Linked DNA regions of Pokkaliibacter sp. MBI-7. The main gene of each other region encodes a partner of the protein of the gene in region 2 in a complex. Links are inferred from orthologs where the notes say so. Each region holds a gene or a part of one and is shown on either strand. Other genes may lie near its edges.

Region 1 (3,469 bases), 280 kb from region 2 along the record:
CCAGCTCATCGGACCTTTAATTTCGAGCTGCAGTCCCGTTTTATCCTGCACCATCTCACCGATGCGCTGGCGGTAATCGTTCGGATCAAAAGCGACCAGCAGATAGATCACCACCAGTGCCAGCAAGCCAAACAGCGCCCCAAGCAACCACAGGATTATTTTTGTTGCCTTCATGTTCCCTCACTCAATTGCATCGACAGCCACACTTGTCGCAACGCCAAAGCATCTACCAAGCCGTATAGCTTTTGTTAGTAACGGTTCTAACCCGAAGCACAAGGCTTTATACTTTCATCCTCGCAAAATCAGCGGTAATTCCAGACGGACGATGTTGTTTTTGCTTATTTGACCTCGACTCACGATCAATACTAGGGGAGCCTGGCATGGCAGAGCGTACCGCCAGTGTGACGCGCAATACGCTGGAAACCCAGATCACCGTAACGGTGAACCTGGATGGCAGCGGACAGTTTAAATCAGTTACCGGCATTCCTTTTCTTGACCACATGCTTGAGCAGGTGGCACGACACGGACTGATTGACCTGGACATCCATGCCAATGGCGACCTGCATATTGATGCCCATCACACCGTCGAAGATCTGGGCATCACCATGGGCCAGGCCATCAGCAAAGCGCTTGGTGACAAGAAAGGCATCACCCGCTACGGCCATTCCTATGTTCCGCTGGATGAAGCCCTGTCGCGTGTCGTTATTGATTTCTCTGGCCGTCCAGGCCTGCACTTTGCTGTGCCCTTTACCCGGGCAAGCATCAATGGTCTGGATACCGAGCTGTTCTTTGAGTTCTTCCAGGGGTTCGTCAACCACGCTCTGATGACCCTCCATATCGATAACCTCAAGGGCCACAACAGCCATCATCAGGCAGAAACAGTATTCAAAGCCTTTGGCCGCGCCTTGCGCATGGCTCTGACTGCCGACGAGCGCATGCAGGGCATCATGCCTTCCACCAAAGGCTGTCTTTAAGGAGCCATCATGAGTTCGGTTGCAGTTATTGACTATGGCATGGGCAACCTTCACTCGGTTGCCAAAGCGCTAGAGCACGTCAAGCCCGGTGAGCAAGTGCTGGTATCCAGCGACAAAGCAGTGATCGAGAGTGCTGACCGGGTGATTCTGCCCGGCGTCGGTGCCATTCGTGACTGCATGGGCGAACTGACCCGTCTTGGACTGGACCAGGTGGTACACCAGGTTGCAGCATCAGGCAAGCCGTTGCTGGGTATCTGCGTGGGTGTGCAGCTGTTGATGGAGTTCAGCGAAGAGAATGGTGGCCATGACTGTCTGGGCATATTCCCCGGCAAGGCTCACTTCTTTGGTGACCATCTGCAGGATGAGGGCGGTGAAAAGCTGAAGGTGCCTCACATGGGCTGGAACGAAGTCAAACAGACCGTCGACCATCCTCTGTGGCAGGGTATTGAGCAAAACAGCCGGTTCTACTTTGTCCACAGCTACCATATTCAGGCTCAGCAGCCTGAGCAGGTTGCCGGACGCTGCCACTATGGCCTGGATTTCGACGTCGCGCTGTTCCGCGATAATGTATTCGCGGTGCAGTTTCACCCCGAGAAGAGCCACAGTGCAGGGTTGCAATTGCTGAAAAACTTCCTGCACTGGAATGGCCAACCCGCATAACCTGAAGGTATACGGCAACCGGCCGCTTACCTGTGAAGATAGCAAGTTTGTGAAGAGAACATCATGCTGGTAATTCCCGCAATAGATCTTAAAGATGGCCAGTGCGTACGTTTACGTCAGGGCCGCATGGATGACTCCACCGTGTTCTCCAGTGACCCCGTCGACATGGCTGGACGCTGGGTAGAACAGGGCGCACGTCGCCTGCATCTGGTCGACCTGAATGGCGCCTTTGCCGGTAAACCAGTGAATGGTGATATCGTCCAGCGCATTGCCAAGGCGTTCCCCAACCTGCCGATCCAGATTGGTGGCGGCATCCGCAGCCAGGAGATTATTGAGGCCTATCTTGCTGCTGGCGTGCAGTACGTCATTATCGGCACCAAGGCAGTGAAGGAGCCCGAATTCGTGACTGAGATGTGCAAGCGTTTCCCGGGTCACATCATCGTGGGTCTGGATGCGAAGGATGGCATGGTTGCCATTGATGGCTGGGCGGAAGTGACCAGCGTTACCGCGGTAGAGCTGGCCAAACGTTTCCGCGATGACGGCGTCGACAGCATTGTTTACACCGACATCAGTCGTGACGGCATGATGCAGGGTGTGAATGTGGAAGCGACAGTCGCCCTGGCACAGCAGTCAGGATTACCGGTTATCGCCTCTGGTGGTGTTACTGACATGCGTGATATCGAGGCACTGGCGAAAGTGGCCGATCAGGGTATCGCTGGCGCCATCACCGGCCGTGCTATCTACGAAGGCACGCTGGACCTTCGCACAGCGCAAGCCCTGTGTGACCAGAGTAAATAAGTAGTAATGCGGAGCCAGATTCCTTCTGGCTCCTGTACCTCACGTTATACGCCATAGCTTTGGCGATACTGGCGAATGGCAGCAAGCTCTGCTTCCTTGTCACCCTGCTCAGCCAGAAACTCGACGATCTGCTCCAGACTGATAATGCTGGCAACAGGCATGCTGTAGTCACGCTCAACTTCCTGAATGGCTGACAGCTCACCCTTGCCTTTCTCCTGACGGTTCAGGGCAATGACGACACCTGCCGGTGTTGCACCATGCTGCTCGATCAGTGCCATCACCTCACGAATAGCCGTACCCGCAGTGATTACGTCATCAATAATGAGCACACGACCCTGTAAAGGCGCTCCTACCAGGTTGCCACCTTCACCATGATCCTTGGCTTCCTTACGATTAAACACATAGGGCACGTCACGACCATGATGCTCAGCCAGCGCGACGGCAGTGGCAGCAGCCAGAGGAATGCCTTTGTAAGCAGGCCCAAGAATGACATCAAACTCGATGCCACTTTGCAGGATAGCTTCGGCATAGCACTTTCCTAATCTGGCCAGCGCCAAACCACTATTGAACAGACCCGCATTGAAGAAGTAAGGGCTGGTTCTGCCCGACTTCAGGGTAAACTCGCCAAAACGCAGTACCTGTTGCTGAATAGCGAACTCAATAAACTCGCGTTGATAGGCATGCATGTTTTGTCCTCTGCGTGATGGGTTGAAACAATGCGCGCATTTTAACTCACCACTCCCAGTGCAGCATCCGCTTTGCATGGATTTGATTAATACACGCAATATCAAGCAAATTCGCCACACAACCATGGCATTAATAGCCAAAAGTGCTATAGACGCTAGCCTCGACAGGGAGTGTGCAGTTACACTATGCCGGGCTGAACACACTTGACATCCGCATGAACCCCCAAAAGGTGTTATAATTCGCGGACTTAGAGGCAGCTAATAAGTAAGTAGCTTTTAGGCAGCACGCCGTCGTAGTAGCCGATTAAAATTTCTATACTTGCTACTCCCAGATTTTTGCATGCCCAGTCA
Region 2 (4,179 bases):
TGCCGTAGACCACTTCGGTGGTAATCAGTACTTCCATGCCTTCATTGCTGACGGTACGACCGGCACCATAATCCGCGCCCAGGCCGACCAGCGGCAGCGCCAGATAACTGTTCTCCCAGCTGTTTTTCACGGCATTGCGCATGACTGCCAGGCCAGTGGCCAACACGGTGTAGGTGCCGGGCACAGGGCGTGCACCATCAAGATCTTTATGCTGAATCAGCTGCGCCGTATAACGGGTATGCACAGCGCCAAGGCCAGGCTCCAGCGTGACATGCAGGCCCTGCTTGACCATCTGACTCTGCAGCAGGCTATGGAATGCAGTGGAGAAAGTAGTGGCAGTGGCAGGTGGCTCAACGTAAATGGCGACCTGATGATCCGGCAACGACTGGGCAATACGCTCAGCCATGTCTTTGGCCAGCACGTCCCAGTGATGGGCTGTTTCCATCTTCTGCTGGGTGCTGTAGGGATAGGTATCGGCACGTGGCACGGCGGTCTTGAGATTCTGCTCAGACCATTGCTGGCAACCACCGAGGGCCAGCATCATAAGAGAAAAGGGGGCAAGCCATACTCGCTTCATGTGGCTATCCTTACTGTTTGCTGTGATGGCGGGGGTTGCCGGGTTAGTTGACGAATTCCGTTACAGACTGAAGCAGAAGCATAAAACAAAAAATCCGCCTGTGCACTGACCTGACGATTTTTTGTGCGCCCCGGTCCTTTTATGACCGAAATGCATCTTGTCGCTGTAGTGCCTAACCCCTTCAGCACTCCTGAATCACTGCTCAGCGCCGCTCCTGCTGCAATCGCGCCAGCAGATCACGCCAGGGACCAATGCGGTCTGAGGTACCTACTTTCTGCCCGGCCGGGGAGTTATTGAGCCACAATCCGGAGCCGTTGAAGCTGTATACAGGGACCAGATCGGTACGTTTGCTGGCGGGCTCAATTTTCGGGTTGATATTGTCCAGTACCACCGGCATGGCGCTGGGCGAGGCGTAATACAGCAGTACCATATGGGCCTGATTATAGGCCAGTGCCTTTACATACATGATACGCAGCTTGCTTTCCGGCACCCCCAGTTCACGCAGGGTGAAGTACTTGGCAATGGAGAAGTCTTCGCAGTCACCGGCATTGCGTTCGAGAAACTCCAGCGGCGTGGCCCAGTAGTCATTCTTGCCCCAGACGGTCAGATCATCCAGCCAGCGTACCTTATTAAAGAAGTCATTGACCGCCCGCAGCTTGGTACTTTCCTGCGCCTTGAGCAGGGTCGAATCGGTCATCAACCCCTCCCAGTCCAGCACCCGGCGTTTGGCCGCCGCACCGTACTGACTCTCTACACGCTGCAATACCACACTGCTGAAGCCGGAATAGGCGGCCATCAGCCAACCCATGGGCAGCAGTAACAGGCACAGCAGCACAGCGCGGATCAGCATTCGGCACGGCTCCTTCATACCAGGACCGGAGTCCTGCGCGAAACGTCATGGTTCAGTCCATGCACCCCGTAGACGCCTCGCCGACGCAGGTGACTGATCAACAAGTCTGGTAAGAATATGGCTGCTGTGCAAGCCGATTGGCACAGCTATTTGTTAATGGCCTGTACGGACCCTGGCCGTCAAGCCCACACCCGAGTGCGGCGTGCCGTTACAGACGCATTTCAATACCTTTAGCCGCCATATACTGCTTGGCTTCTGGAATGCTGTACTCGTTGAAGTGGAAAATGGAGGCGGCCAGTACTGCATCGGCCTTGCCCTGCAGCACACCGTCCACCAGATGATCAAGATTACCCACACCGCCTGAGGCAATGACCGGCACTGGCACGGCCTCACTGACGGCACGGGTCACGCCCAGATCAAAGCCATTTTTGGTGCCGTCAGCATCCATACTGGTCAGCAGAATTTCCCCCGCGCCCAGTGCCACCAGTTTTTTCGCCCACTCGATCACATCCAGTCCGGTGGCACGACGCCCGCCGTGGGTGAACACTTCCCAGCGGTCAGGCTCGCCGGGCTGGCTGACTTTTTTCGAGTCGATGGCGACCACGATGCACTGAGCACCAAAGCGCTCGGAGGCCTCGCGCACGAAGTCAGGATTGGTGACCGCGGCGGTGTTGATTGAAACCTTATCGGCACCGGCGTTAAGCATACGGCGAATATCATCACAGGTACGGATGCCGCCACCGACCGTCAACGGGATGAATACCTGTCCGGCAATGGCTTCTACCACATGCACCATGGTGTCACGGTCCTGATGACTGGCAGTAATGTCGAGGAAGGTGATTTCATCTGCACCCTGTTCGTTGTAGCGTTTGGCGACCTCCACCGGATCACCGGCATCGCGGATATCAAGGAACTGCACGCCTTTGACCACACGGCCGTTGTCGACGTCCAGACAGGGGATGATGCGTTTTGCCAATGCCATGAAACAAGTCTCCGGGTAAGTCAGGGCCGCAGTATAGCAACCGCGGCCCCAGCGGCGAGGCGATGAGTCACTTACCTCCCATCACCCCACGGCTATATTCGATTTAAAATTGCTCTTCGCTGACGGCCGTATGCTCATCCAGCGCTGAAACCTCGTCACCGCCATGCTGGTCGTCGTGCCCATGATGTTCTTCGGTGGCGGGAGTTGCATCACTCGCCTTGCTGAGTGGGGCAGGGCGCAGCAGTGGCGCTTTCAGCAGCACCCACTGTTCCGGCCAGTGCTCGGTCGGTGGCTGGCTGAACTCACTGCGGACAAACTGACGCAGGCGGCCTTCGGCAAAGGCCATCAGCAGATTGGCACAGACGCTGGGCGGCTTCAGGGTACGCAGCTGCTCACGCAGCTCGGCCTCGCGCAGGATCTGCCGCAGCTGGGTCTCAATACGGTCGAACACCTGACGGATACGCTGATGCAGGCGTGCATCCTCACCGGCCAGCACATCACCGGCCAGCAGCACCGCCAGACCCGGATTTTTTTCGGCAAATGCCAGCAGCAGCGTCAGCACCTGCTGACAGCGCACCGCCGCACTGGCTTCGCGTTCCAGAATCAGGTTGATGCGGCTAAACAGGCTCTCCTCGACAAAATCGATCAGCCCCTCAAACATCCGCGTCTTGCTGGGAAAATGGCGATACAGTGCCGCTTCGGTCACACCGACTTCCTGTGCCAGTGCTGCCGTGGTGATGCGCCCACCCGGCGCATGCTCCAACATCCGTGCCAGGGCTTCCAGAATCCGCTGCTTTGCCTGGCCCTTGCGGGCCTTGGGACTGAGACTTTCCGTCATTGTTTACCTTACATCCGTCAGCCCATCTGCAGGCCGGTGCAGGGGAGTGCACCGGCCTGCAGACAACCGTCAAGCCTTGAGTTTTTCGTTGGTAATCAGGGTGCCCACACCTTCGTTGGTGAACAGCTCCAGCATGGTGGCATGTGCAACGCGGCCATCGATGATATGCGCACGTTTGACGCCATTACGCACCGCTTCCAGTGCACAGTCGATCTTCGGCAGCATACCACCGGTGATGGTGCCATCGGCGATCAGGGCGTCGACATCCGCCAGCGACAGACCAGTAAGAACCTTACCCTGTTTGTCGAGCAGACCGGCAATGTTGGTCAGCAGCAGCAGTTTTTCTGCATCCAGCGCTTCAGCCACCTTGCCTGCCACCAGATCGGCGTTGATGTTATAGGAGTTACCTTCCTCATCCACCCCGATCGGAGCAATGACGGGGATAATATCGCTGGCGACCAGCAGATCAAGCAGTTCGCGGTTAATTCGTTCAACACTGCCAACATGGCCGATGTCGATGATTTCCGGCGCCTCCATATCAGGCGTCTTGTGGGTGACCTTCATCTTCTTGGCCATGATCAGACGGGCGTCCTTTCCGGTCAGGCCGATAGCACGTCCGCCGTTGGTGTTGATCAGGTTGACGATGTCTTTGTTGACCTGTCCACCTAGTACCATTTCCACTACATCCATGGTGGCGGAATCGGTCACACGCATGCCATTGATGAAGTGGGATTCGATCTTCAGTTTCTCCAGCAGCTCACCGATCTGCGGTCCGCCACCGTGCACCACCACCGGGTTGATACCGACCAGCTTGAGCATGACGATGTCACGGGCGAAGGCGTTCTTCAGGGTTTCGTCGATCATGGCGTTGCCGCCGTACTTGACCACGATGGTCTTGCCCACATAGTTCTGGATGTAGGGCATGGCCTCGC

What was found. The genes of interacting proteins can lie anywhere in the genome.
Region 1: the proteins of hisF (region 2) and hisH are in contact, whole or in part, in a crystal structure (PDB 6RU0), measured with the Thermotoga maritima proteins. The link is inferred for Pokkaliibacter sp. MBI-7 from one-to-one orthologs. Residues at the interface, in WP_004080486.1 of Thermotoga maritima: Met1, Leu2, Ala3, Arg5, Ser40, Glu41, Asp45, Glu46, Ala70, Glu71, Ile73, Asp74, Ile75, Pro76, Phe77, Asp98, Lys99, Ser122, Gln123, Glu161, Thr195, Leu196, Asn247, Arg249, Glu251; in WP_004080484.1 of Thermotoga maritima: Asn15, Arg18, Arg22, Arg117, Leu118, Pro119, His120, Met121, Gly122, Trp123, Asn124, Asn134, Gly135, Tyr136, Tyr138, Val140, Tyr158, Glu180, Lys181, Ser182, Ser183, Lys184, Ile185.

Annotation. Positions count from the first base shown.
Region 1 is NZ_JARVTG010000001.1:2,961,614-2,965,082, reverse strand. The notes cover bases 1-2,808. They hold hisH (imidazole glycerol phosphate synthase subunit HisH), read left to right. Parts: upstream 1-983; coding sequence 984-1,634; downstream 1,635-2,808. Other genes in these bases: pyrE (orotate phosphoribosyltransferase), read right to left, coding at 2,477-2,808; hisA (1-(5-phosphoribosyl)-5-[(5-phosphoribosylamino)methylideneamino]imidazole-4-carboxamide isomerase), read left to right, coding at 1,698-2,432; hisB (imidazoleglycerol-phosphate dehydratase HisB), read left to right, coding at 381-974; QCD60_RS13290 (AsmA family protein), read right to left, coding at 1-174. Outside these bases: more of pyrE, read right to left, coding at 2,809-3,118. UniProt on the Escherichia coli protein: IGPS catalyzes the conversion of PRFAR and glutamine to IGP, AICAR and glutamate. The HisH subunit catalyzes the hydrolysis of glutamine to glutamate and ammonia as part of the synthesis of IGP and AICAR.
Region 2 is NZ_JARVTG010000001.1:2,685,371-2,689,549, reverse strand. What follows is about bases 523-3,378. They hold hisF (imidazole glycerol phosphate synthase subunit HisF), read right to left. Parts: upstream 2,410-3,378; coding sequence 1,636-2,409; downstream 523-1,635. Other genes in these bases: argB (acetylglutamate kinase), read right to left, coding at 3,317-3,378; QCD60_RS12005 (transglutaminase-like cysteine peptidase), read right to left, coding at 780-1,427; QCD60_RS12010 (hypothetical protein), read right to left, coding at 523-577. Also shown: more of QCD60_RS12010, read right to left, coding at 1-522; more of argB, read right to left, coding at 3,379-4,179.